3 regions of the Kyrpidia sp. genome follow, and region 2 is predicted to be linked to each of the others. Evidence: riboswitches for the same ligand, from Rfam matches in the RefSeq annotation. Region 2 holds a riboswitch; each other region holds the start of a gene.
The links. A riboswitch is a leader RNA that binds a small molecule or an ion and turns the genes downstream of it on or off. The one in region 2 is predicted to bind S-adenosylmethionine.

Region 1 (10,367 bases), on a different contig from region 2:
GAGCGGGAGCGGGAGGGGTTTCAAAGGCTGCATCGGGCGGGTTGTTGTCCGATCTGTCGCGAGATCGACGGGATGGTTCCCGAACGCCTGGTGGCCGAGAATGAATGGGCGATGGCCTTTGCCCCTTACGCCTCGATGCACCCTTTTGAAATGTGGGTGACTCCCCGGCGCCACGTGGGGGCTTTCGAATCGATACCTGACGATGTCCTTACGGGTATGGCGGCGGTATTGCACCAGGCGGTGGGGGCACTGGAGAAGGCTATTGATGGACGGGCATACAACATTATTTTGTGTCACGACCGGGACGAGGATTATCACCTTCGCTTCTTGGTGTTTGCGCGGATTTTCACTTCCTCGGGATTTGTCATTGGAACCGGGGCGGGGATCAACGGGCTGGATCCCGAACGGGCCGTCGCTTTGCTTCGAGGCGTTTGATTTACGATACTCGGGTATGGTAAGATAGCGCCGAAGGTGGTGAACCGGTTGCACGGGTACGCCGATGTCAAGGACGAGCTGATCCAGCGTCTCCGCCGAATTGAAGGACAGGTGCGCGGGGTTCAGAAAATGATTGAAGACGATCGGTACTGCGTAGATATTCTCACCCAGTTGGCGGCCATTCGAGCGGCTGCCAACAAAGTCGCACTGACGGTGCTTGAAGCGCACACCCGTGGGTGTGTAACCCGGGCCATTCAGTCGAACGGCGGGGAGGAAGCCATCACGGAACTGATGGAAGCCGTTGAGTTCTTTACGAAATAAATTTTTGGGTGGAGGTCGGAAGCAAGTTGGAGACAAAAGTCCTGCATATAAAAGGTATGTCCTGTAGTCATTGTGTACACGCCGTGAAGTCGGCCTTGTCTGCCTTGGCCGGAGTTCACGAGGTGGATGTGGATCTTGATAAGGGTAAGGCATTGGTGAAGTTCGACGGATCCAAGGTGGGAGAACCTCAATTCCGCGAAGCCATCGAAGAGGCCGGGTACGAATTGACGGGTATGTCGGACCACTAACAGCGCCGACCCAAAACTTCACAAAACCTCAATTGTAGATCGGGGAGGAATGGCGAAAGGAGGACCCGGGGTGGTGCGAGAAAGTCGTCGGTGGGTGCAAGGGCTGATCCTCGTGGCGGTGCTGATCCTCGCTGCAGGATGGGTGCATCGAGGGCTCGGCGGCCACCCTTCGCCCAACCCCGGGGACTGGTTCACTCACCTGAGGGGTTTTGGTTATATGGCCTGGGGGGCGGCGGCCGCATTGGTCGTCGCCCACGCTGTTTTTCCGTACGTCCCCTTCGTGGTCCTGGCCGGGGCGAATGTTGCTTTGTTTGGCGCGCTTCCGGGTTTTTTGATCAATTGGCTAGGTATCGCCGCAGGAGCGTCGCTGTTGTTCTGGCTCAGCCGCGGGATTTTGCGCGGGTGGGTCCGGCGCAGGTGGAGGGATAATCCCCTCGCCGAGCGCCTGGACCGGGCAGCGGCCTCCAAAGGATGGATTTTGGTGGCGCTCACCCGGTTGGTTCCGGTCATCCCGTCATCGGCCATCGATGGGCTGGCGGGAATCTCTGGAATGATGTATCGGTCGTTTCTTGTGGGGACATTGCTCGGGACTTTTCCTATGATTGCCGTCGAGTCTTTTTTTGGAGGAGCTTTTTGGAGACCGGAGGGCGTTGTATGGTCAAGGGCTCTCCTCGGTGGAGTGGCTTGGCTGGTTTTGGTTGCGGGAGGGCTCTGGATGGGCCGGTCGGTTTTTACACCCGGTAAAACACGGGACTCCCGGAATGGGCCCCGAACCTGAGACTGGAGTGAAGGCTCAGTTCTTTTGGGTGGGCCGGTCCCCGGTCATTGTCTAGATCGTGCCTTTTTTCACAAAAGCGCGGGTTTCCTAAGGATGAACCTCTGGGTTGCGGGGCATATTGGATGCCAGGAGGTGAATCCGCGTGGAACAGGACCGCATCAAGGAATTGGAACGAGAGAAGGAGTCTCTGCTCGATCAGTGGATGTGGGCGGATCGGGCCGAGCGGGTCAGGATTCTGATTCGTCGGATGGAACTGCAGGATATGTTGGAAGACTTACAACAAACGACGGGTGGATGAAGGTACCGGGCTGAAGCGGGGTTTCTCCGCCTCGATCGTCGTTGACACAGGAAACGCCGTGGGGATCCCATGGCGTTTTTCACGTACGACAATTCCCTCGGTTATGATACACTGGTTCGCACAGAGACCTCTCTCCGTCGACGGTTTCCCGGGTGGGACGCGACGAGGAAAAGGGGGAAATGTCGTGCTACGGGTGGCACTGATAGCCCCTTAACGGCACAGACTCATGAACCGGACATCACCGCTCTGCTCCGGGTGTGCGATGTTACAATGTGCCCTTAGTCACCAATGTGGCCACAGCGGAATTGGTTCTTCGGGTCCTGTTTGAACATCAATCATCGAGCTGAAGGGCGGATGTCCAGAACGCTTCACCCACCGATTCCCGGGTTCGGGTCACGGCCACCTGCAACTCGGTCGCGGTTCGCTCGTGCCAAGCGCGAACAGAAGTGATCCACCGCCGGGCGTCTTCTTTCGCTTCCGCTGCAGCCATGCGCTGGACGGCTTCCCCGGCCAGGCGGTCGTGTTCTGCCGCTTTGTGCATGCTGTGAACGGCAATGGCGACGACGGTGGCGTGGTGATCTCCGGCTAAGATGCGGCGGACGCTTCCTTTCGCCGTGATCCGGTGATAGGAACTCTCATAAATCTCCCGATAAAACTCATCGAAACCCGGCAGGTCCTTCGTCACGGCGAAAAGTTTCATCTGTCGACTGACGGAGCAGAGCACGGCGAGAGCATATTCGCTCGCCGTCAGATGGTCCAGTACCCGGGTAAAGACGACATGTTCCACGTGGGGGTGTTGAGGCAAGGGTTCCATGGTGGGGCCACTCCTTTCCTGCGTTTCATGTCGGCACTGTAGCCTATGCAAACCGGGCATCTGTTGACTCCCTGGATTAGCTCGTCAATGTGCGGGTTAAGCTAGGTGTGTGACCGCGTTTTATGGAGGGGGATAGCCGTGAAGCCGCGCACAGAACAATCGGTCGATCGCCGGGATTATCGATTCTCGCAGCTTCCGCCTCATGTGTTGGAGGAGTTGCAAACTTTTGAGGCCAAGCTTTCCTCAGAGCTGGGGAAAGAAGTGATTCTGATTTGTTACGACGATCCACGGTGAAGGTCGGGCGGCGGCCGCCTGGGACGCGATCCCCTTTCGGGGCGCGGGTCCCAGGCGGCCTGTTTGCTCTCTACCGTCCGCCCAAGATCAAGAGGAGTTTTGAACAGCCATACAAAGGCGTAAAGGAATCGTTAACCGCCTACTGTAACGCAGGAGCCAAGGCGGGGGCTGGGACCACAGCCCCATGATACTTTTGTTCGATAAACTGTTTTACGTCGTCTGAAGTGAGGGCTTGGGCCAGCTTGACCAACTCCGGTCTCTTTTCATCCCCTTTGCGGACCACGAGGACGTTCGCGTACGGCGAATCGGCGCTCTCCAAAAAGATGGCGTCTTTGGTGGGATTGAGGTTGGCCTGTAGGGCGTAGTTGGTGTTGATGACCGCTGCCGTGACGTCGTCCAAAGCCCGGGGGAGCATGGCCGCATCCAACTCCCGGATGGTTAAATTGCCCGGCTTTTGTACAATGTCTCGAACGGTGGCCGTGACCCCGGCTCCTGGTTTCAGTTGAATGACTCCCGCCTTAGCCAATAATGCCAAGGCCCGGCCGCCGTTTGTGGCGTCGTTGGGAATGGCCACCGTCCCCCCCTGGCTTTTCAAGTCGTCCACAGATTTGATTTTCTTGGAATAAATCCCCATGGGTTCAATGTGGACTTTGGCGATCCACTGCAAGTCCGTTCCTTTTTGCTGGTTGAAATTGTCGAGATAAGGAATGTGTTGAAAATAATTGGCGTCTAGCTGTTTGTCCACCAATTGCGGGTTGAGCTGGGCGTAATCTGAAAAGGTCACGACTTCTAGCTTAATCCCTTCCTTGGCCAATGTTGGCTTGACATGTTCCAAAATCTCGGCGTGGGGGACGGCCGTCGCTCCAACTTTGATAACTTTTTCCCCGCCCCCCTGTTGGCCGGTGTCGCTGGGTGAACCCGATGTTCCGGAAGATCCGCACGCGGTTAAGGCTAGGGCCAAGGCGACGGTCAGAAACGGCAAAGCTCTTTTCAACTTTTTCACGGTGAAAGACCCCCTTTGTTTGGATACAGACCTTATGATCTAACGGCGGGTGAAACGAAGGACCAGGCGATCTCCGCCCCATTGCAGAAACTGGACAAAAACGACGAGGAGGGCGGTGGTCAGCAGCATGACACCGGTGTCGAACCGCTGATATCCGTATCGGACCGCCAGGTCCCCGAGCCCTCCGCCGCCGATGGCGCCGGCCATAGCCGAGTAGCCGATGAGGTTCACGGCGGTAATGGTGATGCCCGCCAAGAGCCCTGGCCGGGCTTCGGGAAGGAGGACCTTCCAGATGATCTGGCCGGTGCGGGCTCCCATAGCCTGGGCCGCCTCGATGACTCCCCGGTCGACTTCCCGCAGGGAAGTCTCCACGAGCCGGGCGAAAAATGGGGCCGCCGAGGCCACCAGGGGCGGGATGGCGGCGGTGACGCCGATGGATGTGCCCACCAGCAGCCGGGTGAACGGGATCATAAGGATGAGCAGGATGATGAATGGTATCGAACGAACGATATTCACCACCGCCCCTACGATCCGGTACAAACCGGGCATCGGTTTGAGGTGTCCAGGTCCCGCGACGACGAGAAAAATCCCCACGGGCCCACCCAGCAGGACCGAGAACAATACCGACAGTCCAATCATGTAGACCGTATCGAGGGATGCTTGTCCGATTTCACCCCATAGCCCCGGATCCACCTGAATTCACCTCCTTCACCCATGCCCCCCGATCCTGGAGGATTCGTATGGCTCTCTGCTTCGCCTCCTCGGGCCCCACAAGGGCCACGATGAACCGACCGTAGGGAATGGTTTTCATCCGGTCCACAGATCCCTGAAGAATTCGCACATGTACCCCGGTTTCTTCCGTCACCTCAGAAAAAACGGGCCGCAAAGCAGAATCTCCCACAAAGAGACACCGCAACAACTGTTCGTCTTGCGGCACCCCGGGGAGGTCATCGGTATCGGCACCGCCCATTTGCCGGACGAATTCGGTGGTGACTGGATGTTTCGGCCGGAGAAACACGTCCACCACACGTCCTTCCTCCACAATGCGCCCTTGGTGCAGCACGGCCACGCGGTCGCAAATCGCGGTGACGACGTGCATCTCGTGGGTGATGACCACCATTGTGAGGCCCAGGGACCGGTTGATGCTGGCGAGCAGTTCCAGGATCGAATCGGTGGTTTGGGGATCCAGGGCAGAAGTGGCCTCATCGCACAGGAGCACTTCCGGCTGAGGGGCAAGGGCCCGGGCGATCCCCACTCGTTGTTTCTGGCCGCCGCTCAGTTTGGATGGGTATTGATCCCGGAGCTCCCACAACCCCACCAGCCGGAGAAGCTCTTCCACCCGGCGGCGGCGACGTTCTTTTGGCCAGCCCGCCAGCTCTAGCGGGAACTCGATGTTTTCCGCCGCCGTGCGAGAGGACAGCAAATTAAAATGTTGAAACACCATGCCTATCTTTTGTCTCTCGGTTTGCAACTTCCGGGGGTCCAGATTTGTCAAATCCTTGCCGTTTACCGTGACCCGGCCGGAAGTAGGGCGTTCCAGGAGGTTGATGCACCTTACCAACGTGCTTTTCCCCGCCCCGCTGTGACCGATGATCCCGTAGATCGTGCCCTTTGGAATGTTTAAGTCGATGCCGTCCAGGACGCGCACGGCACGGCCGCCGATCGTAAAATCTTTGGATACTCCGTCAAGTTCAATCATCGATCAATCTCCTAGCACAAAAAATCCCTTTCGCGTCGCGAAAGGGCCCCTGAACCGGCCCTCTCATCTCCCGAAGCGCCATGGGCTTCGCAGGATTTAGCACCTGACACCCCGCTATGGTCAAGCGCGGTGTTGGTTGCCGGGCTTCATCGGGCCAGTCCCTCCGCCTGCTCTCGATAAGAGGTTGTAGTAATCTCTGCATTTCTTTGATACGATAAGGACAAGTTCGAATCTCAGTGTAATGAATGGCGATGGCGGCGTCAAGAGGGAGGGGGAAATAGTTCATTTGGACTACATCCGTTAGCTCAGGTTCACCAGGGCAAACTGGTCGGTGTCAACCTTTCTCGGTGGTGGCCGATGGGGTAGACTGTAGACGGTTACTAAGAATAATTTGCAGTGGACCTCCTAGGGGAACGGGAATGGTTGCACATGAAATGGTTCGATGCATTGAACCCTCTGTCCTCCATTTTTGACTTGATGTCCGGGGCAAGGGTTGGAAGGTCCCGGCGGGTGGCGTATCTCGCGGCGAAGATCGGGCTCGGGGCAGGCTTGGGCCTCCGGGAGGCACGAACGTTATATTTTGCCGGATTGTTGCATGACGTCGGCGCTCTCGTCGGTCCGTCCGGGGATTTCAAGCGGCGGGATCCAACCTTCGTACCGGTGGCCTCCGCACAATGGGTTCGGTCTCTGGACTTGGACCCGTGGACAGAAGTGTTTGTTGGGCAAAGTTGGGAAAACTGGGACGGTTCGGGTGTGCCTTTTGGGCTCCGCGGTCGTGAGATTTCATTGGGAGCGAGGATTGTGCGGGTGGCACGCGAGGCGGCCCAGGTAATGGACCGGGCGCCGATGGATGTCCCTTTGGCCGAGCGACTGGCCCGGGTTCGCGCAATCGGGCAGCGGGCTGGTGAGGTTTTCGATCCGGATGTGGTCCGAGTTTTTGAAGAACTGCTTGGGCACCCAGAAGTTGTCCTAGATGCGTTTGGTCCGTATTCTCCTTTTGTGTTGTTGTCAAAACGGCCTGCCGGGGACGCTCCGATGTCGTCAGAAGATGCGGTCAAGCTGGCGAGAATGTTTGGACGGTTGGCCGGCGTCTTGCGGGGGACTCCGAATCACGCGGAGCGGGTGGCAGGTTGGGCGATGAGCTTGGGGGAAGAGATGGGGCTGTCGGAGCGGGACCTCTATTCCCTCAATATTGCTGCTTATTACCACGATGTGGGATGGCTGGTGGGGAACCCAGGAGGGACGTTTGGCGGCGATGTGCAGGAGGAGCGCGAGCGGCTTCACTCCTATTACACCCAGGCTTTTTTGCAGCAAATACCCGGCCTGGAGGGTCCGGCGATATGGACCGGCCAGCATCATGAGCGGATCGATGGCACCGGGTACCCTGGAGGCCTCGCCGGCGAGATGCTGAGTCTGCCTTCTCGAATCCTTCAGGTGGCTGAATTTCTCGTTGACCAAGAAATGGCCCTTCAGGGGAAGGAAGGAGCCGGGGTCAAGAGGCGGTTGGCGCGCCTCCTGCACGCCGAGGAGCTAGCCGGCCGTTTGGACGGGCCGGTGTGTCGGGCGGCCATGAAAAGGGTGTCTCACGATCCTGAGCCAGCCAGCCGGGATCAGGAACACTTCTATCATCTGTCGAGCGAGGTGTCAGAGATGAAAAAGGTTTTGTTTGCCACGGACGGTTCTGAGGCGTCTAAGAAAGCGGAACAGATGGTGGCGGATATCTTGTCGAAGTGGACGGAGGCAGAGGTGACGGTCCTCTACGTGTCCCAGACAGTGCCCTACTACTATGAAGCCACTCCGGACCTCTTGGCCAATTTGTCCCAGTACGAAGAGTCCTGGGCGAAGCAGATTGAAGAGACCGTGATGAACACTTTTAAAGACTACAAGGATCGGGTGCGCTTCAAGCATCTGGTCGGACATCCGGCAACGGCGATTTGTGATGTTGCGGACGAGGAGAACGTCGATCTCATTGTGGTGGGGACCCACGGCCGGGGTGCTATTGACCGGGTTCTTCTTGGCAGTGTGAGCCACGGTGTGTTAAATCGGGCCAAACATTCGGTGTTGGTGGTTCGCTAATCCCACGAGGGCGCGGGGGCGGACGTTTTGAGTCTGCCCCCGCTACTCGTCTGAGGGGGGAGTGTCCGGTGGGCGGATGCCCTGGCGAATGGCGTAAGCGGCAGCCTGGACGCGATTCGTCAGATGGAGTTTGCTGAGGATGTTCTGGATATGATTGCGCACGGTGTGTTCACTGATGAACAACTGTTTAGCAATCTCCCGGTTGGAGGCCCCGGTGCTCAAATATCCCAGGACTTGGAGTTCCCGGCCTGTCAAGGGGTCAAGGACTTCCTCAGGGGTAGCTTCCTTGTGGAGTTCTGCCATGATCCGGGCGGCGAGCAGACCCGGGATCACCGCTTCCCCCGCCGCGACTTTCTGGATGCTGGAGATCAATTCGTCGGGATCGACGTTTTTCAACAGGTATCCGTTGGCTCCCGCTCGGATGGCTTCAAAAAGATCGTCGTCCTCCTCGGAAACGGTGAGGATCAAGATGCGCACCTGGGGGTCCATGGCTCGCAGCCTCCGCACGGCCTCCAGTCCGCCCATCACCGGCATACGAATGTCCATCAGGACGAGGTCGGGATGCAGTTCGGCATAAAGTTCCACCGCTTGTTTTCCGTTTGAAGCTTCTCCGACCACCGAAAGATCTTCGGCAGTTTCGAGGATTGTTCTCACCCCCCGGCGAAACAGAGCGTGATCGTCGACAAGGAGCACACTCACCGGCATCTTTCGTTCCCCTCTTCCTCTGGCGTCTCGGGACGGGATCCTGATCCCCGGGCCGGCATCGGCGCCACAGCGGCCCCGATTAACCGGCTTGCTTGACAGCGTCTTCATGGGATATGTCCTGGAACCAATGCAGCTCAACCCGGGTCCCCGTCGGGTTCCGGCGGGAAATGGTCAAGATTCCACCCAGGGATTGGGCTCGCTCCCGCATGGCCTTCAGGCCAAAGTGACGACCGGCATTCTCATGATCCGCCCATCCCTGATTGAAACGATGAAGGACGTCCTCGGGGATTCCGCACCCGTTATCTTCGATGATGACGCTAAATTGCTGACGGTAGGGCCCCACCGGACAGGCACCGAGGGTCATCCACACTTTCGTGGCCCCGCTGTGCTTGCGGACATTTGCCAGGGCTTCCTGTACGATTTTGGTCACCTGATCGCCAATATAAGGGTCGCAGGTGTCCGGAAATTCGAGCATCGCAACTTCGACGGGGATCCCGGACCGCTGCTGGAATTCGGCCAGCCATTTGGACAAAAAATGTTTCAGATCCTTTCCCGCGTGAATGGTGAGGTCATAAAGCACGTGCCGCAATTCCACAAAACTGTCGTGGACCACTTCGGTGACATCCCGGAGTTTATCCTGGGCTTCTGCGACCCGACCCTGGGCGAGCAGCGACTGGACCAGTTTGAGCTGCATATGAGAGTAGGCGATATCCTGCACGACACCGTCGTGAAGGTCCCTGGCCAGGCGCTCTCGTTCCTGGAGCGTAAAGTACATTTCGTCGCGTTTTCGCCGCTCTTCTTCTAAGTGTCGGCGTTCCCTGAGGTCTCGAAGGCTCATGAGGAAGTAGCGGCGGTTGCCGGCTGGAATATACGAGTAGGAGACAGCGACGGGGATCACATCACCCTGTCGGGAATGGATGTTCATCTCCACGTAGCTCAGCGGCGCCTTGGTATTTAATACGCAATGACCGAAGCACAGTGGCGCCAGGGCGAGATTCTCATCCTTTTCGTTGCGGCATTGTAAAAGTTCGGCACATGTGTCTGGGAATTGTTCGGTTTCGGCAAGCCCGACGAGTTCCCTGGCTGCCCGGTTCATAAAAACGATCCGGCGCTCCTCATCCGCCACCACCAAGCCATCCGAAGCGTGTTCCAGTAAAGCGTGGCAATACAGGGCCGGGTTATCCCCTTGTTCCTTCCTGTCACTCATCTTCATCGCCCCCCGTTCCCGACCGCCTGTGCCGAAAATACGTCCGTTTCGGCACACTTCTTTTTCAATTACTAGTATACCAGGTTTCTACCGGGGAGCAGGGAGAAAGAACTGGGGAAATCCGAACCTTCTCCAAAAAAAATAGTCCCCTTTTGGGGACCTAGGCCACAGAATCTTCAAAGGGGGTCTGAAAGGAGTATAACACGTTTTTCCGCGTTAAAGCAACAGAGTTTAGAAAAGGTTGGAGTTCCGCGATGGATCATTCTTCGCTTAAAGTCACGAATTGATAGCCTTGTTTCTTGAGAAAATCCAGTAGACTATCTAATGCTTCCAACATTCGGGGCTGATTGCCGCCACCGTCGTGAAAAAGCACAATCCTTCCAGGGCCCACTGTGTCTTTGACCACCGCTGTGATAGCCGTGGCATCCCGGCCGACGACCCAGTCCCTCGGGTCCACAGACCACATGGCGATGGGATGGCCGGTCTGGG
Region 2 (10,367 bases):
GCCAATGCCCGGAATATCATCTAGTACCGAATGCATGATCCGCTTGCCCCGGGTTTGCCGGTGAAAAGTAATGGCAAACCGGTGAACTTCGTCCTGAATGCGCTGAAGCAGATAAAATCCCTGACTGTGCCGGTCGATGGGCACCGGTACCGGATCATCTCCGAGGAACAATTGGTCCGTCCGATGGCGGTCGTCTTTCGCCAATCCGCACACCGGGATTTCCAGGTCCAGCTCGTCCTGCAGCACCTCTAAGGCCGCTCCGATCTGCCCCCGGCCCCCATCCACCACGATCAAATCTGGCAACGGCAACTTCTCCCGCAACACCCGTGTATATCGCCGCCGAATCACCTCCCGCATGGAGGCGTAATCATCCGGCCCCTGAACGGTTTTGATCTTGAATTTCCGATACTCTTTTTTCGCCGGCTGTCCGTCCACAAACACCACCATGGCGGCCACGGGGTCCGTCCCTTGCAGGTTGGAGTTGTCAAAAGCCTCGATCCGTCGGGGCGCGGCGATGGCCAACACGTCCCCCAACTCCCGCACCGCTCCCACCGTGCGCTCCAGATCCCGCTCCTCCAGAGCCAGTTTCTCCTGGAGCGCGATCCGGGCGTTCTCACAGGCCATCTCCACCAACTGCCGCTTGGGGCCGCGCTTGGGCACCACCACCCGGGCCCCCAGCCATTCCCCCAGCACGTCTGTCTCCACCCCTTCGGGCAGGTAAACCTCCTTGGGCCGCTCGGTCTCCTCAAAATAAAATTGCGCCACGTAAGAGCCAAAATCCTCTAAGGGATCGTTGTAAAAAGGAAAAATCTGCACCGCCCGTTCGATCAATTTCCCACCCCGGATAAAAAAGACCTGGACGCACATCCTTCCCCGTTCCGCATAAAATCCGAAAACATCCCTGTCCACCTGATCTTGAAACACGATCTTCTGCTTCTCCATCACCCGCCCGATGTGCTGGATCAAATCCCGGAGCTCCTTCGCCCGCTCAAAGCGCAGAGCTTCGGCTTCCTCGTGCATCCGCCGCTCCAGCTCCTCGACAATCTCCCCGTGGCCCCCGTTCAGGAACCGCCCAATGTCCTTGCGGATCGCCTCATACCGTTCCGGGTCCACGGGATACTCACACGGGGCCAGACACTGGCCGATGTGGTAGTACAAACAGACCTTTTTCTTGAGATTCCGGCACTTGCGCAACGGGTAGAGGCGATCCAACAAGCGCTTGGTCTCCATCGCCGAACCGGAGTTCGGATACGGGCCAAAGTAGGACGCTCCGTCCTTGGCCATCCGCCGGACGATCTCCAGGCGGGGGTGTTCCTCCCGGGTAATCTTGATATACGGGTAGGACTTATCATCCCGGAGCATGATGTTGAAGGGGGGTTGGTGCTGCTTGATCAGATTGCACTCCAGAATCAGCGCTTCCACCGCATTGTCCGTCACGATGTATTCAAAATCCCGGATTTCCGAGACGAGTTTCTGGGTTTTCGCATCATGGCTACCCGTAAAATACGAACGCACGCGATTTTTTAACGTTTTCGCCTTCCCGACGTAAATCACCCGGCCCTCGGCGTCCTTCATCAGATAGACGCCGGGTTTGCCGGGAAGGAGGGCCAATTTCTCCTTCAGCCAACGATGTTCCTCGATCATTCCGCTCACCCAGTTTTCATTGTATCCCGCTGGCGAAGCCAATGAAAGAGGAAAACTGCGGCCATGGCGGCCAAATCCCCCCCGACAAACCACCAGGATCCGGATTCCACCCAGCCGGCGATCGGCCGGGACCAAAAAGGATACAGGTAGGCCGGTGCAAATTGGCGGTGGGTGAACAGGTCCACGGCAATATGGAGCCCGGCCCCGGCGGCCACCGCTGCCGCGGCCCGAAATCGGCCGATGAGAGCCGCCACCATCACTGCGCTCCACAGGGGGAGGGAATGACTCAGGCTGTCCCCGGCAAACACCCACGGCCGCCCCATCAACCCGTCCAGGCCCTGCCGGAGCAACGTGCCCCCTCGGCCCGTCAGGATCATGAACAGCCCGGCACTCCACAACCACAGATCTGGCGCCAGGGCCCCGGCCACCAAAAAAGGAACGTCTCTTCGTTTTCGAAATATCGCGTACATCCAAAACCCATGTCCCAGAGTATCCACCCGACCCGCTCCTTTCCTTTCACTCCCCCCTAGGGTGCGGTGGTGACGTGAGGTTCATTCCAGCAAATCCCGCAGCTCCCAGTCCAACCCGTCCGGGGCCGAGAATGCCTACGAAGATCGGGATCAGGCGCAGATGAAGATCCGGGTCAAACCACCCCTCATAACCGGCCGCTTCAAGCCGCCGGGGCATGCCCAGCAACCGGCTCCGCTTTCCACCGGATCCGTCTCCCAGGTGAAAGGTATCCAGGACTACCCGGTCCGCCGCCTCGGCCAGCAGCCGGGCCAGCCGGTCCGGGTTCATGGGCAAAGCCGGGGACACCGCCGCTTGAGTGGGCACGCCGGCCCTCCGCAATCGCGCCAGGGCCCGAAGGCGCCCGGAGACCGGCGGCGAGGTCGGGGTGAGCAGGCGGCGGACCTGCTCGTCATCGGTCTCCACGGTGAGACTGACCCGCACTTTGTTGCCCAGGGCTCGCAGGAGATCCACATCCCGGAGGACCATGGGGGAACGGGTTTGAACCACCAGTTGGTCGACGCCCCCTTCTTCCGCGATCACCCGAAGCAGCTCCCGGGTGATCTTCCATCGCCCTTCCACTGGCTGATAGGGGTCTGTGGAGGAGCCCAGGAAGATTCTGAGTGTCTCTCCCCGATCCCGGCTGCGCCGCAGTTCCCGGCGGAGGCGTTCCGGGGCACCCTCTTTGACCGTCACCCAGGTCCCCCAGGGTTTTGGATGGAGTAAAGCCACCGGCAGGCGCCGCACGTAACAGTAGGGGCAACCGACGGTGTCCCGGCCGAGGTTGTCCACCGGTCGGCCAAAGGCGCACCCGATGTACGGGTTCAACGAATGGGTGAATCCTGTCAGATACCCCGTGGCCGGTTGCAACATCCGCCCGGCCGTCTTTTTCTCCACATGAACCTCGGCCAACCCCCGTCCCCCCTCGCCATCGACTATTTTGCCGAATGTAAAAAAAGACGTCAAAAAACGTCGAAATCTGTTTTCGCCGTGGCAGTCCGGTCCGACCTTTTGGTATGATAAAGGCCGAGGTGACCACGATGCGCGTATTTTCCGGGATGCAGCCCAGCGGCACGCCCACCCTGGGCAATTACCTCGGCGCCCTGCGCCATTTTGTCGACATCCAAGATGAAGCCGAATGTTTTTACTGCGTGGTGGACCTCCATGCCGTTACGGTCCCCCAGGAACCTGCCGCATTGCACCGGCAGACGAGACAACTCAGCGCTCTGTATCTGGCGGCGGGGATCGATCCTCGTCGGTCGGTCCTTTTCCTTCAATCCCACGTCCCCGCCCACTCCCAGTTGGGGTGGCTGATGGAGTGCCTGGTGCATTACGGCGAGCTCGGGCGCATGACCCAGTTCAAAGAGAAATCTGAGGGCAAGGAAGGCGTGAGCGCCGGCCTGTTTACATATCCTGCCCTTATGGCGGCGGACATTTTGTTGTATCAGGCCACCCATGTCCCGGTGGGGGAAGACCAAAAACAACACCTGGAATTGACCCGGGATCTGGCCGAGCGGTTCAACAAGCGGTACGGGGATACGTTTGTCATCCCGGAGCCCTTGATCCCCAAAGTGGGAAGTCGGATCATGTCCCTGGACGACCCGACGAAAAAGATGAGCAAGAGCAGCGCCAACCCTGGGAGCTACATTTCCCTGCTGGACAGCCCCGACGACATCCGGAAAAAGATCCGCCGGGCGGTGACCGACTCCGAGGCGGAAGTGCGCTTCGATCCCCAGCGGAAACCGGCCGTCAGCAACTTGCTCACCATTTATTCATCATGCACGGACAAAACGATCCCCGAACTGGAGAAACAGTATTCCGGGGTGGGATATGGACCTTTTAAGCAAGATCTGGCCGAAGCGGTGGTGGCCCGGCTGGAGCCGCTGCAAGAGCGGTATAGAGAGCTGGTCGACAGTGAGGAGCTGGACCGCATTCTCGCCGAGGGGGCGGCCAAAGCCAAGGCTGTGGCGGAACCGAATCTGCACCTGGTCTTCGAACGGATGGGATTTCTGTTGCCCCGTTGAAAACTGGGAACCCGCTCGGGGTTGCAGGGCCGTCGGGCGGGATGGAGCGGAGCGTCGAGCCCTTCCGCACCGCTCCATCCGGGCTGGTGCCTTTTAAATCGCAGCACGGCGAAGATCGGTGTCGATATCCAGGATCTCGTACACCGCCCGCAGGTCCCCGATGGGAAAGAGATGGGCGCCGGCCGCGAACTCCCTCAGTCCCCCGTACAACTCCCGGCAGAGGGCGATCCCCGCAGCCCGGCCGCCTTCTTCCACTTTCTGAATCACGTCTTCCCCCACCCGCACCCCGGGTACCTTCTCGTTAAAATAGCGGGCTTGGCGGGCGGACTTGAGCGGCAGAAGTCCGAACAGGATGTGGACCGGCAGGTGGCGGGTGCGCTCCCAGAAACGCAAGGCCGTCTCGATATCGAACACCGGCTGGGTCTGGACGAAGCGAACCCCGGCTTCCACCTTGGCCGCCAATTTGGCCACTTCGGCGTCCAAATCTTCCGCCCCGGGATTGGCCACCCCGCCGATCAAGAACCGGGTCGGGCCGCTCAGTTCGTGGCCGGTCAAGTCGTAGCCTTGGTTCAGTCGTTCAGCCAGCCGGGCCAAACCGATGGAATCGGTCTCAAACACCCCTTTGACCTCAGGATGATCCCCCCGGCTGGGAGAATCCCCGGTCAAGGTGAGGATGTTCCTCACCCCCAGGGCCGCCGCACCCAACAATTCGCTCTGAAGGCCGAGCAGGTTGCGGTCCCGACAGGTCAGGTGAAAAATCGCTTCAAGGCCCAGATCCTCCTGGACAATGTGAGCCAGGGCGATGGGGCTCATCCGCAGGGTGGCCATGGGACTGTCCGCGATATTCACCGCATCCACCTTGCCCCGGAGGAATTTGGCCGCTTCCATGGTGGGCAAGGGATCCGCCCCCTTGGGCGGCTCCAACTCCACCGTGGTCACAAACTTGCCGAGGGCTAACTTTTCCCGTAAACCGTGCACATTGTACATCCCCAGATCCCCCCACTCCGCGCGGCTTCCTCGCCTCCATCCCCTAAACCCACCAAAAAACCCCTTTCCGGTGGAAAGAGGTCGGACTGTTGTCCCCCTCTCTCATCTTCCGGGGTCTCCCCGCAGGAATTGGCACCGTGCCGGTGTTCCGACCGGTTGCCGCGGCATCATCGGGCCCGTCCCTCCGCCAACTCTGGATAAGAGTAAGGATCCATCGCGAGTATTCGGTTTAAAATTACCTTCACCTTACGTGAATTTCTCAGCCGTGTCAAGGGGCCGCATTTGGCACATCCGCGGGAGTTCCATTCGGCATTTCCAAGAACTCGGCGTGGTCTGAAGGGTTTTGGTGGTTTACCCACACCCTTCTCTTATGTTAGCCTAACCGTGTCGAGCTAGCCAAGCCATCATATCTCCCCTGTTCCGCATTTTACCCATGCGATACGACATTGGAGAGAGTGAAGGCGAGTCTGTCAGAAAGAGGTAGCAGAAATGAAGCGTTCAAAAATCTTCCACCTCAGCATTGTTTTTCTTTTGTCATCCACTTTTCTTGTGGCCTGTGGTTCCTCTTCCTCCTATCAGGGCGATATCCTGGAAACTACAGCCTCTGCTGAAGTATTGCCGACCTTTTTAAACAACCAGCAGGAAGCGGTCCGCCAAATCTATGCAGCCGCCGGCAAATCCACCGAACTGTTGCAATGGATCCCATGCTATTGCGGATGTGGGGAAAGCGCGGGGCATAAAAGCAACAGGGACTGCTTCATCCGCGCTGTCAATCCGGACGGGTCGGTGGTTTGGAATAGCCACGGTGCCGGGTGCGGCGTCTGTTTGGAAATCGCAGCTCAGTCCATAGGGCTGTGGAGAGATGGCAAAGGGGCGAAGGACATTCGGGCTTTTATTGAGGAGAAGTACAAAGAAGGGTACGCTCTGCCGACTCCAACCCCTCAGCCTTCCTAATCCTTCGGGCGACCGGCCCTTCTCCCCAGAAGGCGCCAGGATACCCAAAGAGTGTGACGATGAGGAGGGACTTTGGTGAACCCGGCGTATTTCATTGCCCATGGAGCCCCCACTTTGGCCATTGAAAACAACCCATACACACAGCTTCTGCAAAGCGTTGCTTCCCGTTTTCCAAAACCCAAGGCGGTGCTCCTATTCACCGCCCACTGGGAATCTCCCGTGCAGCTCATTGGCGCCCCCGAGCAATTCGGGATGATCTACGATTTTTTCGGATTTCCCGATGACCTTTATCGGATTGTCTACCCCGCCCAAGGAGCGCCGGAAGTGGCCGAAGAAGCTCGAGCCCTTCTTGACGAGGCTGGTATTCCAGCCAAAATCGATCAAAGCCGCGGGCTCGATCACGGCGCCTGGGTGGTGCTTCGCCTCCTGTTCCCCCATGCGGACGTGCCCGTGGCGACCCTGTCCGTCAATCCCGCCCTACCCCCGGAAAAGCAGTACGCCATCGGCCGGGCCCTCGCTCCCCTTCGTCGGGACGCGCTGATCCTAGGCAGCGGTGGGACGGTGCACAATCTGTGGTCTCTCGATTGGAGCCGAGAACAAGACGGACTGCCGGCAGACTGGGCGCAGAGCTTTGACGACTGGCTACGAGATCGGATCGAGAATTGGGACACCCGAGCACTTTTTCGCTATAAGTCCGAGGCCCCTTATGCCCACATGGCCGTTCCGCGAAACGAACATTTTGTTCCTCTCCTGATCGCCATGGGTTCGGCCGACGGGGACCGCGCGGCCCGGCGATTATGCCAGTATTACCAATATGGGTCCTTGAGCCTCAGTTGTTGGGAGTTCGGCACCAGCGGAATGTGAGGGACGAAAAAAGACGAGAAGGGTGGTGAAATCTACTCACCACCCCGTCACCGATCGTCTCCCATCTCCCTTTGGAGCACCTCGGCGTCCTTGTTTCGACAGCTTCGTTAAATGCGATCCAAAATCAAGCCGTGGGTGTCGCGCGAGTTCCGGAAGAGCCCCCTTGGGAGAACTCACCGCCGTGGGGCAGTTGTTCCGGATACCCCGATGCGCCGTGTTCACTGACATCCAGGCCGATGATCTCCTCTTCCCGGCTGATCCGAAGACCAACGGTGGCCTTGATCGCATAGAGAATGATGAACGACACCACGAACACATACACCCCGGCCGCCAGTACCCCGGCCGCCTGCACGCCAAGCTGGTGCAGCCCGCCGCCGTAGAACAGGCCCGGCGCGCCGACGCCCACAGATTTCACCAAATCCGGAGATGCAAAAAACCCCGTGGACAAAGTCCCCCAGATCCCGGCCACACCGTGAACCGAAAAGGCTCCCACCGGATCGTCCACCCGGGCTACCCTCTCAAAAAACTGCACCGAGAGGACCATGACCACCCCGGCCACCGCCCCGATGACCACTGCCGCCCAGGGCTCCACAAACGCGCAACTCGCCGTGATGGCCACCAAAGCAGCTAGGACCCCGTTGAGCATCATTGGAATGTCCGGCTTACCGAGAACGGCCCACGCGGTCAACAACGCCGCCACGCCCCCGGCTGCCGCCGCCAGATTGGTCGTCATAGCGATATACGCAAAAGAAACGTTCAATGCCGACAAGGTGCTGCCGGGGTTGAACCCGAACCAGCCGAACCACAGGATGATGACGCCGAGGACGGAGTATACGGTATTGTGCCCGGGCAGGGAATGAACGCTGCCATCCTTGCCGTATTTGCCGATGCGCGGACCGAGCAGCATCGCCCCCACCAGAGCCGCGACTCCGCCTTGAAGATGGACCACCGTCGATCCGGCAAAATCCTGCATCCCGAGACCGGACAGCCAGCCGCCGCCCCAAATCCAGTGCGCCACAACGGGATAGATGAGGGCTGAAAACAAAATCCCGAAAATGAAGTACACGATCAGTTTAGCCCGTTCGGCGATGCCGCCCCAAAAGATAGCCAGTGATACCCCTGCGAACACGACTTCAAACATGTACTTGGCGCCAAGGGGGACGTCGCTGTAAGACAACGAACCGAAAACTTGATTCACCATATCATCACTGACGTTGAGAAACCACCCCTGAGTTCCGACGAACGCATTTCCCTGCCCAAAACTGATGGCAAACCCCACCGCCCAGAAGACCAGCGCCGCCAAGCCAAAACTCAAGATGTTTTTCCCGGCGATGTGGCCGGCATTTTTCATTCGGGTCGATCCGGCCTCCAACAGGGCAAAACCGGCCTGCATGAAAAACACCAAGAACGCGGTCACCGCAACCCACACTGTGTCCACCGCCTGGGCGACATCCTTGACGGTCGGATCCGCCGCCAAGACCACAGACGGTACGAGAAGGACCAGAGCCGGCAGGAACCCCCATCTCGCCCATTTGATCATTGCCCACCCTCCTCAATCTCGCGGATATGAAAGAGACACTTTATATGATATATACAATAACCGCAGATGTCAATATTCATCACCAATAACAACGTCCGTTTTCATCCACGTAAAGAACTCTCCCCATTTTGTCAGACCTTTTCTTGTAAATAAGGTGAGAAATACACTCCATATCCGGGCAGTCAACAGGGCGTCGTTCAAAGCCCGGTGACGAGTCAGCGGCGGAATCGCCATGCGTTCAATGAGATAGTCCAAAGTGGCCTCGCCGCTGTCGGGCCACAGTCGCCGGGCCACTTGGGCGGTGTCCACGACCCGACGGGGCAACTCAATGCCGTAGAATTGGTTTAATGGAACGTTTAGGAAATTAACATCGTGTCCGGCGTGATGAGCGACCAAAACAGCGTCTGAGGAAAACGCCATGAACCGCGACAATACGTCTTGGACTTTGGGAGCTCGCCAGAGTTCTTGTTCACTCAGCCCGGTGATCCGCCGGACCACCTCCGGGACTCGGCGACCGGGTTCAAGAGCGATCAGTGATGAGAACGTTTGATCTTCGCGGACTTGCCCATTTTCCACCCGTACGGCACCGATCTCAATCAAGGCGTCGGTACGCCAATCGAACCCCGTGGTTTCCGTATCAAACACCACGTAGGTCAAGCGATCCAAGGGCTCTTCCCAGATATCCCGGCGGTTGATTTCCCGGACCATTTGGCGCAGAGCCGCCTCAGTGGCAACAGAACCCTCAGCGGACGCGGCGAGCAGTGCCGTGACATCGCGATTTTTCAACAGCCGTTGAAACCATCCCAGACGCTGCGGCTTCACGCTTTCTTCACCCCCGCCGGTAGAGATGCTGAAAATACTGATAGGTTCGTTTCTGAAGGGCCCGGGTCGCAGACAGAGCCCGGAAAAGCTGATCCACCATGTCCCGCGGCAACTCCGCAGGATCCACCCAATCATCCGGCGGCCGGTCTGCGAGGAGACAATCCCGATGCCTTTTCCAGCGAAGGGCAAGGCAGATCCGAAGGGCCTCAGCCGCCGCCCGGGCCTCTTCAGCACTCCAAAGTCCGCTCTTTTCGAGTACCTCGATCCGCTCGCGGGTCCCCGGTTCCTCGATCCCCGCCCGCAGGGCCCAAAGTCGGACGCTGCCCACCAAAGGGGCGTATAACCCGGTTTTGATATCCACCATCCCCTGCCGCTCCTCGGCCCCGGTACGGAGGCGCCCCAGGGCGGTCAGGGCCGCCCGCCCAACCCGCCAGCCGTGATCTGCCGCCGACCACAGGGCATAGCGGGCATCCCGAAGGGCGGAAACAACCCCTTTCCTCACGCGATGACCGAGCCCCGCGTCTCCGCAGGCCGGACGCTGATCGGCGGCAATTAACAACAGCCGTACATTGCTCCAATCCGGGTAATCCAGGTATCCCTGGATCCGGCGGGCCCATTGTTCTGGTGTGCCCCGCCACCGGGGGTTCACCGCCATGACATAGCCCCGGCACAGAGGGTACCCCGCGTCATCCAGCCCCCCGACCACGCGCCTGGCCATCTCTGCAAAATAGCCTTCCACGGCATGTTCGGCTCCTTCGGGCGAGTCGTAAACCAGGGCGTTGTCCTGGTCGGTGCTGATCATCTGCTCCCGCCTGGCCCCGCTGCCAAGTTCAAGCCAACAGTAACGAGCGGGGGCCGGACCCCAGCCGTCCCGCTCTAAAGCTTTCTCAGCCAAAGCCACGACGCGGCAGAATAAACGGTCATGGAAGGTCGACAGCATACGGGGGTCTGTAATCGTTCGGACCGCCGCAGCATGGAGCCTCCGCAAATCCACCGGGGTGCCGGCCTCATCGATCCGATCAAAC
Region 3 (10,367 bases), on a different contig from region 2:
TGGGGGCACTGAACCAGACCGTGACGCCGAATTTTTCGACAGTCTCGTACCAACCCTCCTGTTGGAATCGCCCGCCCCGAATGACCACCGGGACACCGTGAAGCCAAGGCGCGAACAGACCAGCGGACGTTCCGGTGATCCACCCCGGGTCCGCGGTACACCAATAAATATCGTCGGGGCGCAGATCCAAAACCCACCGCCCAACCCGGTACTGGTGAATCATCAGGTTGTGCACATGGACGACCCCTTTGGGTTTACCGGTGGATCCGGACGTATAATGAAGAAGCATGGGCGACTCCCGATCCACCCATTCTACAGGCGAGTCGGCGGAGGCTTCCTTCATGAGTTCGGTATAGGACCATTCTCCCGCCTCAGCATCCGACGCCTCTGCCCCCACCAGGATCACGTGGCGCAGCTCGGGAAGCCGTTCCCTCGGGATGCGGGGGCGCAAGGTCGGCGTCGTCACCACCGCAACAGCACCGCTGTCTGCCAGCCGGTCCTGTACCGCTGTCTCCATGAACGCTTCGAATAGCGGCCCGGCCACCGCTCCGATGCGGATAATTCCGAGTAGTGCAACAGCCAGTTCTGGACCCTTGGGCATGAACAAAAACACCCGGTCTCCCCGACCGATCCCAAGTCGCCGCAGTGCATCCCCGAATTGGGCCGCATCATCCCGCAACCGGCGAAAACTCCAGGTTTCATCCCGGACCCCATCGTAATATAAAATCGCCGGCGCATCGCCGCGTCCCTCTTCTACGTGCCTGTCCACCGCCTCAAACGCGGCATTGACCCGGCCAGTCTTCCACCAAGTGAACTGTTTCGCTTCTTCGTCCCATGACACCTGCCGGGCGGCCTCGTAATCTTGGAGTTGCCCGTCCGGTCGCCCGGGTACTGCATTCGTCAAATCCATCTGTCGACCCCCAATTCTGTATATTTTGTATTCATATAGAAAATAGCTCCATCAACAAACATTTTACGACGCCGCCCGAAAAAATCCTTCCGGAACCCGTGTTTGTTCGATAACAAAAGTGTTCCAAAACGGTTTACGTCCGCTTTATCTTTCCAACCCACCCCATGACAAAAGCGGCGGGGAAACTCCCGCCCGCTGGGATCTATTCATTACGCTGCCAAAACCTTCAGCATTTCTGCCACCAAAGCCGTCCGCAACGGAACCTGGTCGATCCGAGCCGTTTCGGGCGTCTCTTCATTGTACAAAGGCTTTGTAGCGACGGTGCACTCCCCGTATCCCACGTGATCCCCGGCGTGCAACTCGACGATGACAAAGTCCCGGTCGACCTGAGTCCCAAAGCTGGTTTGAAACGGAAATTTCAACGCCATTCGCATCTTTCGCAACACGATTTTCTCCGGTTTCATGTTGATCTCCTTCCTTTGCAGCCACATTCCCCTGAATGAGGTCTCACTCCACCATGATGCCATATCCGGAATACAGCTCTTCCAAACGCTGCATCCGCAACCGCACCCGCTCCGGGTCCCGGTCCCCCACGCCAGCCACCAACAGGTTGAGCAGGCTCATGACGCCGGCGGGGGATAGAGTGCCCGCTTCGTAGTTCGCCTCCACCGCCAGGACGATATCGGCTAAACGGCCGAGAGGAGACCAGCGTTTATCCGTGATCGCGATGATCGACGACCCTTGCTCCTTCAATCGACCGACCAGACGGAGGGTTTCGGCTGCATAACGGGGGAATGAAATGCCCACGACTGCCGACCGCTCGGTAAGGCTCAGCATTCCCGCCAGGTTGCCGCCATCGGACGGAATTAACGAAACCCCTTCTCTCATCATGCCAAGGGTATAAAAAAACCACTGGGCCGCCGCGTAGGAACCCCGGAATCCCACCACGAGCACCTGGTCGGCCTCAATGATCCGACCCACAGCCCGGTCCACATCCTCCCTGACGAGGGTTTCTCGCAGCCCCTGGATCACTGCGGCGTCCCGGGCCAACACATGGTCTAGCGGATTCGTGTCAGCCTGGACAGTTTGCCCCGGAGCCCGGGATCGCCCCCCCTTCAACACTTGTTGCCTCAGGTGCCGCTGCACCTCCGAGAAACTGTTGTACCCCAACGCGTAGGCCAGGCGCACCACAGTGGCCTCACTGACCCCCGCCCCCCGGGCGATTTGTACCGCCGTTTCATACGAGGCCTTTTCCATGTTTTGGAGCAAATATTCCGCCACTTTTTGTTGAGCGGGCGAAAGCTTGTCGTAGGACATTTGACGAAGTATTCAATCAACATTCCCTGGCCCACCACCACTGACATCAATGGCCCTCCGCGGAAGCCCTTGGCCCTATATTTCCGCGCCAAAATTTTTTCTCCCCGTTTCATGAGCACCGGGGTCTGTGATAGGATGGACATGACACGAGCGATGAACAGCCGATCGACCATGCCCTCTTCGGCTTCGCGCAGATGCTCCGGAACCCATGATCCGGCGGTTCACTGAATCTCCGCGCACGGCTGTGCCGAAGCTCTCCGGAGACACAACAACGCGGAATTCTTCCGGATCGAGGGAGTGACGAAGAGTTGGACACCCGTAAACAGCTTCGCCAGATCCTGAGCGTGACCGTCGCTTTTGCCGCCATGGGGATGAGCCAAGCGTTCGCTTATTCCTATACCCATCCGGCGATCACCAATGGGGAGCCCTTGGCCGCTGAGAACCCCGGCGTCCCGATTACCGTCGGGGGCGAGGTCGGCTCTTTGACACCAAAGATCACACACCACATTCGCTTGATCGATGTAAGTCCCGATCAATTCACGGTGGACGCGGTCCGCCGGAATCCCATCGGCACCGTATTTTACCACATCCACGATGAGAATCGTCCATTTCTCCTGTTTATCAACGGGATTTATGAAGATGCGTCGGTATTTACAGACGTATACCGCGAAGCCTATGCGGCGGGTTATAACGTGGCCACGGTGAAGTTGGACCCTGATGCGGATTTTATTGCCAATGGCCATTTGTTGGCGGGCCAACTCAGCGTTCTTCGCCAGCAAGTCCCGGGCATCGATGGCCGCTTGGTCCTCATCGGCCACAGCATGGGGGGCCTTGATGCGTACGTGGCCTTGGGCGACTACCGGCCGCTGAACGCCGCGGCTCTGATCAGCCTCGGCACCCCCTGGGGCGGGAGCCCTCTGGCAAACCTTTTGAACCGCGTGGTCCAGTTGCCCCCGGATTCGCCGATTCCCGCAACGTTATTCGGCGCGGCGGCGGACCGCAGCCTTACTCCGGCCAAGGTGCGGCAGGAAGTGACCGCTTTACATAGCGAGAACCCCGCCCTTCGCGCTCTCCGGGTGGTGTCTGTGGTGGGGAGCATCCCGTCAGCCGATACGATCAGCAGCCCTTTTCTCCGGGCGGGCTATGCCGCCTTGTCGGCTTTGGGATATCCCGCCAATGACGGCGCCGTGCCCACCCCGGCCCAACAATATCCCTTCGGCGGGACCACCATTCAGGTCAGCGCCGACCACAACGGCTACGTCCGTTGGAACCGCCTCCAACCGATTCTGGCAGATATCCTGCATCTGCCCGCTCCGGCAGGGCCTTCTGAAACGAATCAGCCGCCCGGCACCCTGACGACCATCGCCGCCCGGGAAGCCTCCCGGCCGAACGCGTCACCCCTGCGGCCTGCGGCCGATCCTTTACAGGACTTGTTGAACCGCCTGGCGATTTTTGAATATGACAACTCCGCCCTGCGGCGCTGAACGCTCTCGACAAAAAGATCGTTCCATGATATGGTGTACTCAACAATTGAATCGGTGAACTCTTATCCAGAGTGGCGGAGGGACTGGCCCGATGAAGCCCGGCAACCACCGGAATGTCCGGAGAGGTGCCAATTCCTGCAGGCCGCGTGAGCGGCCTGAGAGATGAGAGGAGTGCCGGAGGATCGGCTTTTGTTGACGACCCACTCCCCTCAGGAGTGGGTTTTGCCATTCTGGAACGGGTTTCCACCGGAATTACAGGAGGGTTAGGCATGCGCATTGACACGCGATGTTCCCAGGCGGGAACCCGCCGAGATCCCGTCACCGGAGCGATTTCTTTACCCATCCACCACGCCACCACGTACGCTCATCCCGGCCTCGGTTCTTCCACCGGTTTCGACTATACCCGAACCTCGAATCCGACCCGCCTGGCCTTGGAGGAAACGATCGCCGCCTTGCACGGGGGATGCCGGGGGTTTGCCTTCGCTTCCGGCATGGCGGCCATCGACGCCATCGGCCGCCTGTTTCGCCCAGGAGATCATCTCGTGCTCTCGGACGATCTATACGGCGGCACCTACCGTTTATTCGAACGGCTATTTCGCCCACTGGGTCTGGAAACCACCTATGTGAACACCTCCGACCTGCAGGCCGTGGCCAAGCAAATCCGCCCCCACACCCGGGCGCTGTTCGTCGAAACTCCGACCAATCCCACCCTCAAAATCGCCGACCTTCGGGGATTGGCACGGCTTGCCCACGAACGCGGAGCCTGGCTCATTGTCGACAACACCTTTATGACTCCGTACCTGCAACGGCCCCTGGAACTGGGGGCGGACATCGTGGTCGAGTCGGCCACCAAGTATCTCGGCGGACACAACGATGTCTTGGCCGGCACAATAGTCGTAAAGTCGGAGGCGTTGGCGGATTCCCTGGCTTTTATTCAAAATTCCATTGGCGCGGTGTTAGGTCCTCAGGACGCTTGGCTGCTGTTGCGGGGGATAAAAACTCTCCACGTGCGCATGGACCGGCATGAAGGCAATGCCCGAGCCCTGGCCGAGTGGCTGAAGGCACATCCTCGGGTATCCCGGGTGTATTACCCCGGACTCCCGGACCATCCCGGCCACGCCGTGCATCGGGCACAGGCCAGCGGGTGGGGTGGGATGATTGCTTTTGAAGTGGCGAACAACAAGTGGGTGTCCCCGATCCTCGCGCACCTGCGGGTGATCACCTTTGCAGAAAGCCTCGGCGGCACCGAATCGCTGATCACCTACCCGGCGGTCCAGACCCATGCCGACGTTCCCCCAGATGTACGACAGCGCCTCGGCGTCACGGACTCTCTTCTGAGGCTGTCTGTAGGCCTTGAACACGTCGAAGACCTGATCCAGGATTTGGACCAGGCCCTCGCGCTTGCGGCCAGCGCCCAGGTGGAGGAAAGTGCGCGCAAGGTGACGTGCTAACGCTGGTCCTCCTTGGAAGAAGGCGCCCATAGGGGGCATGCTGACACTCTTCCCGCGCGGAAGCGGCCCAGGGGCCGCCCCTTCCGAGGACCTATTCGGGCGAGTCGACGCCGATCCACCGCTCTCTTCGTTCCGCCAGGCCGGCCGCAACAACGACGCAAACCATCCCGATCCCCGCCCAAACCAACCGATTCGCCAAAAGTGAAGTATTTTGCGGCAGATACGGCGTGAACAAACTCACGCTTCCTAGGCCGGGCCCTTGAAGGCTTTGCCACAGCCAGAAACCGAAACCAGCCAGAAGGCCAATGTGCACCCGCTTGGCGGCCACCATCACCGCGATAGTGATCCCAATAGCCGCCAGATACCCCGGCACAGCCACGGCCAGCAGATCAATCTCCGACACCGGCGCCCCCGGCCCGACTCCCGCCCAAGGAATGGATACGTATGCAATCATCCCCGGGAATTTCCAAAGGTACACAAGGGTCCACATGGGATGAAACACGAGGACCACTCCGAGGGCCCAAACCCCCTTCCTCACTACCATCCCCGCCAAAGAGGCCGGATAGGCGGCGAACAATTCCATTTGGCTGCCGGACAGTTCCCGTTGGAACAATGTCCCACTCGCCATGATCGCCAGGAGCACGGATCCCATTTCATTATAGTAGAATACGTTCCTCGGCCTGTCCGCCACGATCAAGGACAGAAGCACCAACATCACATACCCCGCGATCACCGCCGCCATGGCCGATCGCAGGGACCGCCATTCCCGCAGCCACAGAGTCATGGCGTTCCCCTCCACGCTTCCTGCCATTGCTGCACGGAAATCGCCGGCAGATTCGCGTTAGGAGCAGTCGCCCCCCGGAACACCCGGTCATAGAACCCCTTCAACACTTGGCGCACCTTCTCGCTCTGCCCGGCAGCCAGGGCCTGATCGATGGGCTGCCGCACGACATCGTTCAACCCCCCCACAGCGGCAAGCGACTTCCCCGAGGGCAACCCAACCCCCTCTCGTAAAACGACGTACACCAACGCCCGGCCAATGTCCCGGGTCACGGAATCCCGCCCGGGCCCTTCCCCCGCCGGATCACTCCAGAATCCATGCTGGACGTCCGGAATTCCGTATAGCCAGGCCGACACCACCTCCGCCAACCGGTATTCGTCAAGGTTGTGATAATGGGTTTCTCCGGTAAGAAAACTGTCCCCGCTCAGCACTGCGGGCCACAAAGGAAGATCCCCCACCGCGCCCAAAGGTGGGACCGGAAGATAGACCACCCTGAGCACCCGGTCTGTCGGCGGGTTCAGCCAGGGCTGCACGTAGCTTCTCGCCAGGTCCAGCTCCGCCGCAAAGCGCCGTGCCTCCACGCTGTTCGAAGGGCTGCAAATGACTGATGTACCGCCTTGGGCCGCCTCAACCTGAATGATCGTGCCACCAAACAATGACACACCGTCCAGGTGGCCGCCCGAAAAAACCATCTCTCCTCCGGGCCCTGGGTGCCCAGCTACGTTGGCGAATACCGTCGCCTCAAAGCCCCGAAGCACCACCCGGAAGTCTGCGGGCTGCAACTCCAGATCGTTGGGGGAACCGAGTTGGATATAGCTCGGTTCCCGGATTTTCAGCGTCTCCTTCCCCGGGAGCGGATACCACCCTTGAGTGTAAGGCAGATAGACGTCGTTCCCCCGTACGAACGCCGCAAACCGCTCCCCTGGCGAGGTGAGCCAATCGTAGACTTTTCCGCTGTAGCGCACCCGCACCGTCACCGGCCCCGGTCCCTGGCCGAAGGCGGCGCGCGGAAGGCTGAAATGATCAACATCCCGGCTCACGGCGACCTCTTGGCCGTCAACCGTCACGCGGTCGATCTGAAATAAACGATTGAGGGTGAAGGTCACGGTTTGTCCTGGCCCCAGGTTCTGTGGCCGAAGGGTCAGGTTGGCGACGACAGTCAACCGGTCATCCACTGCCCGATCCACCGATATCGAGTAGGATTGCACGGGAAAGGAAGTGTGAACTGCCGTTGCCCCCTGCTCCTGCGGGGTCCACTGTTGGATCGTCCCTCGAGTGTCGTATCGGTCTTTCCACCACAAGCCATAGGGGACGTAAGCCACCCCCGACACCCCAAACAACACCGCAGCCGCCGCCAGCCCCATTTTCCGCCGGGTGGAGGGCCAGCGGTGGGCCAGCCGCACCATCGCGGAAACCACCAACCAGAGCGCGAACACCGCCACAAACACCCGGGATAGGGCGATTTCCCGGGAAATCAGTGGATATCCCCAGGCCTCGTAACCGACGATGTAGTCGTTGCCAAACCACTGGTTGAGATGAAAGGTCTTGAGAAAATACCAATCTTTTGTCCCGATAACGATTTTCTCCAAGAAAAATGTCCCGAAGACCCAGGCGCAAAATCCGATCAAGTAAACCAGCCGCCCCGGGATAACCACTGCCAGGAACATGGCCAGGGCCAAGGTCACCATGTACGACCACTCGTCCTGGATTGCGAAAAAACCGAGGTGACGGGACACAATGTCCCAGGGCAACTCCCGCACCCGGCCGAAATAAGCGAACACCACAGCAACCAAGATTGTGAACAGGCTGAGGTACAGTAGACCCGCCAGGTATTTGGCCCCGATCAGGCCGGCCCGGGAAACGGGCAAAGCCCCGAGCCACTCATAACTCGGCCGCATCACGTCCCGCCGCATGAGCCAGATGCCGAGCCACATCGCCAGCCCCAGGCTAAGGGTTTGCCATATTTCGTGAAACCCGTACACCGCCCGGTAAATATCCTCGGAAGAGGGAGGGCCCAACCGGGACAGGATGAAGGCAAACCAGAGACCGTAGCCCAGGGCGATCGAGAGTAGAACCGGGTTTGTCCACAACAGCCGGCTCTCGATTCTCCACGTCCTCAGCCAGGACTTCATCGGCGATCCCCTCCCCTGCGGCTGAGAAGAGCCAAGTACCCGTCTTCCAAGGTGGGCTCCACCGTCCTCGCTCCAGAGAGCGGAGGCTCGTCGGCAATCACCCTGCACACCACCTCGTTGCCCTCCTGGCGGGTGGAGATCAGCTGCCACCGGGCCAACTCCGGCAGCCGCTCTTCCCCCACCCGGACCTCCCAGACCTTCCCCTCGGCAAAAGCCTGCAGGTCCCCAAGACCGCCGGCCAACACCAACCTCCCCTGATCGAGCACGCCCACCCGGCGGCAGGAACTTTCGATGTCTCCGACAATGTGGGTGGACAGGATCACCGTCTTGTGCAGCGCCAAGGTGGCCAGCAGATTCCGGAACCGCACCCGCTCTTCGGGATCCAGCCCCGCCGTGGGTTCGTCCACAATCAACACTTGGGGATCGCCGAGGAGAGCTTGGGCAATGCCCAGCCTCTGGCGCATCCCGCCGGAGTAGGTCTTCACTTTGTCCGACACCCGATCGGCGAGGTGAACCTGCTCCACAACTTCCACCACCTGTTCCCGGCGCTTGCGGGCGTCTGTCCACCCTTTCAGGACCGCGACGTAATCCAGGAATTCCCAGGCGGTCATTTGCGGGTAGATCTGAAAAAACTGAGGAAGATAGCCGATTCGTTTCCGGATTTCGTCCGGATTTTGCCGTAGTGAAATCCCGCCGATCCGCACTTCTCCGGACGTGGGCCGAAGCAGGGTCGCCAGGATGCGCATCAGCGTGGTCTTGCCGGCACCGTTTGGGCCGAGCAACCCGAACATGCCGGTCTCCACGGTTAACTCCAAATCCCGGAGCGCCCAGTGGCGTCGGTAGCGTTTGCACAGCCCTCGAATCTCGATCACGGGGATCTCCTCCATCTGTCGTTTGGCGGGCCCGCCAACCCTATGACGAAGCCGGGGGACAGATGGTTATCGCGCCCTCATGAAGCGGATGATCGCACACGTCGGGCACCGAAGGCGACTGGCGTTAAAAAAGCCCCCGACGACGCTCGTCGAGGGCCCGGGCAGAGTGGGCCGGCGTATCTCAGCCTCACTCGCTCACCTTTACAGTCTTTCGCCGCACCTTCCGGCCTCACATGGAGGCCCGCTTTTTCTGCCGTGCGGCCACGTTCACAGGGATCTCTCCTTTGTGATCAGGTTTCGCTCCCGCGGTCGGTCAAAATCCGGTGATGTCCACGACTTTGAATTGCTTAACATTGTCCTCAAAGACGGGCGCACGGAACTTCCATGTGGCCCCGGGCTCCAGGTTGTTGGCGTTCGCCAGGGTGCTGCCCACCTGATTGCCGTCCCCGTCGTAAAGGTTGATCTCTACTTGGACATACCCGTATTTGCGATTGGAGTTGTTCTTGACAGTGCCGGCAGCGTATTGGACGTACCCATCTCCTTCCTGGTGCACCTCCACGACCTCCAGCTCCGGTTTGGGCTTCTCCGGCTTCGGCGCCGGGGCCGGCGGCGTCGCCGGAGCAGGCGCAGAGTTAGACGGCGGAGCGGGCGCGGGATTTGACGCCGGGGCCGACGAACCCGAAGGGGCTGGAGTACCCCCGGTCGGCGCCGTCGACGATCCGCCTCCGAAAGCAGCACCAACAACGATCGCCACAAGGGAGGCTCCCGCCGTCCATCCCACAGTTTTCCATCCCACCAGCTTGAACACGGCGACGATGGCCAGGACAATGGCAACAGCGAGACCGATGAGACCGATGATGACGAGAAAGACCATGTTCCATCCTCCCCCTTATTGGTTTTGGTTCCGTTCTGTCTTAAGAATAAAGGGGGGATAGTGACAGTATGGCTGTCATCGAACATGTGATTTTGTACAGGAAATTTTTTCAGGAATGGTTAGGAAAGCAATGAGTCAATAAAGAGGAGCGGCGCAACCGTCTGAGACGGAAGACACCGCCAGAGAAAAGGAGCAGTACAAAACGTGCGGCCGGCCGAGATCACCCGTCCATCATACGGCCCGTCACTGATGTTCCGTTGTCTCTGCCTGCCTTTCACCCGATAAGTCAACCACAGGGGCAATCGCCTCAGCGAGAATCCGCTGAATATCGTCCATGACTACAGATAATCTCGACTCCGCCTCTAAATACGCCCGAACGACGGAGTGCAACATAGCCACCTCCTGGAGCTTGCGCAACTGCTCCTGCTCTTCGGTGGTTACCGTTTGCCCGCCCATCGCCTTGAGTTGAAGTTCTACCGTACGGCGGCGAATATCATGGGCCATCCGCCAAGCTTCCGGATCAGCCTCCAGTCGTTTCTTGGCCTC

Region 1: it holds a riboswitch for S-adenosylmethionine, as region 2 does, so the genes downstream of both, K6T64_RS08875 (methionine ABC transporter ATP-binding protein) here and K6T64_RS05460 (methylenetetrahydrofolate reductase) in region 2, are expected to answer to the same signal.
Region 3: it holds a riboswitch for S-adenosylmethionine, as region 2 does, so the genes downstream of both, K6T64_RS03250 (trans-sulfuration enzyme family protein) here and K6T64_RS05460 (methylenetetrahydrofolate reductase) in region 2, are expected to answer to the same signal.

The regions. Positions count from the first base shown of each region.
Region 1 is NZ_JAILZZ010000020.1:5,463-15,829, reverse strand. Features, by position in the region: gene K6T64_RS08920 (galactose-1-phosphate uridylyltransferase) at 1-435, shown strand, start outside; gene K6T64_RS08915 (metal-sensitive transcriptional regulator) at 484-756, shown strand; gene K6T64_RS08910 (heavy-metal-associated domain-containing protein) at 783-1,004, shown strand; gene K6T64_RS08905 (TVP38/TMEM64 family protein) at 1,075-1,782, shown strand; gene K6T64_RS08900 (hypothetical protein) at 1,925-2,080, shown strand; gene K6T64_RS08895 (hypothetical protein) at 2,412-2,894, opposite strand; gene K6T64_RS08890 (hypothetical protein) at 3,033-3,188, shown strand; gene K6T64_RS08885 (MetQ/NlpA family ABC transporter substrate-binding protein) at 3,328-4,191, opposite strand; gene K6T64_RS08880 (methionine ABC transporter permease) at 4,231-4,884, opposite strand; gene K6T64_RS08875 (methionine ABC transporter ATP-binding protein) at 4,862-5,890, opposite strand; SAM riboswitch class I at 5,951-6,073, opposite strand; gene K6T64_RS08870 (universal stress protein) at 6,320-7,966, shown strand; gene K6T64_RS08865 (response regulator) at 8,009-8,671, opposite strand; gene K6T64_RS08860 (sensor histidine kinase) at 8,751-9,878, opposite strand; gene K6T64_RS08855 (polysaccharide deacetylase family protein) at 10,138-10,367, opposite strand, start outside.
Region 2 is NZ_JAILZZ010000009.1:10,257-20,623, reverse strand. Features, by position in the region: gene uvrC (excinuclease ABC subunit UvrC) at 1-1,644, opposite strand, end outside; gene K6T64_RS05475 (hypothetical protein) at 1,650-2,141, opposite strand; gene K6T64_RS05470 (radical SAM protein) at 2,161-3,063, opposite strand; gene trpS (tryptophan--tRNA ligase) at 3,192-4,175, shown strand; gene K6T64_RS05460 (methylenetetrahydrofolate reductase) at 4,269-5,162, opposite strand; SAM riboswitch class I at 5,262-5,366, opposite strand; gene K6T64_RS05455 (PCYCGC motif-containing (lipo)protein) at 5,652-6,116, shown strand; gene K6T64_RS05450 (DODA-type extradiol aromatic ring-opening family dioxygenase) at 6,192-6,980, shown strand; gene K6T64_RS05445 (ammonium transporter) at 7,105-8,520, opposite strand; gene K6T64_RS05440 (3'-5' exonuclease) at 8,590-9,342, opposite strand; gene K6T64_RS05435 (DUF294 nucleotidyltransferase-like domain-containing protein) at 9,350-10,367, opposite strand, start outside.
Region 3 is NZ_JAILZZ010000004.1:99,733-110,099, forward strand. Features, by position in the region: gene acsA (acetate--CoA ligase) at 1-910, opposite strand, end outside; gene K6T64_RS03235 (hypothetical protein) at 1,120-1,374, opposite strand; gene K6T64_RS03240 (MurR/RpiR family transcriptional regulator) at 1,418-2,227, opposite strand; gene K6T64_RS03245 (lipase family alpha/beta hydrolase) at 2,536-3,711, shown strand; SAM riboswitch class I at 3,771-3,880, shown strand; gene K6T64_RS03250 (trans-sulfuration enzyme family protein) at 3,981-5,162, shown strand; gene K6T64_RS03255 (hypothetical protein) at 5,254-5,946, opposite strand; gene K6T64_RS03260 (hypothetical protein) at 5,943-8,075, opposite strand; gene K6T64_RS03265 (ABC transporter ATP-binding protein) at 8,072-8,947, opposite strand; gene K6T64_RS03270 (FxLYD domain-containing protein) at 9,261-9,821, opposite strand; gene K6T64_RS03275 (YlbF/YmcA family competence regulator) at 10,065-10,367, opposite strand, start outside.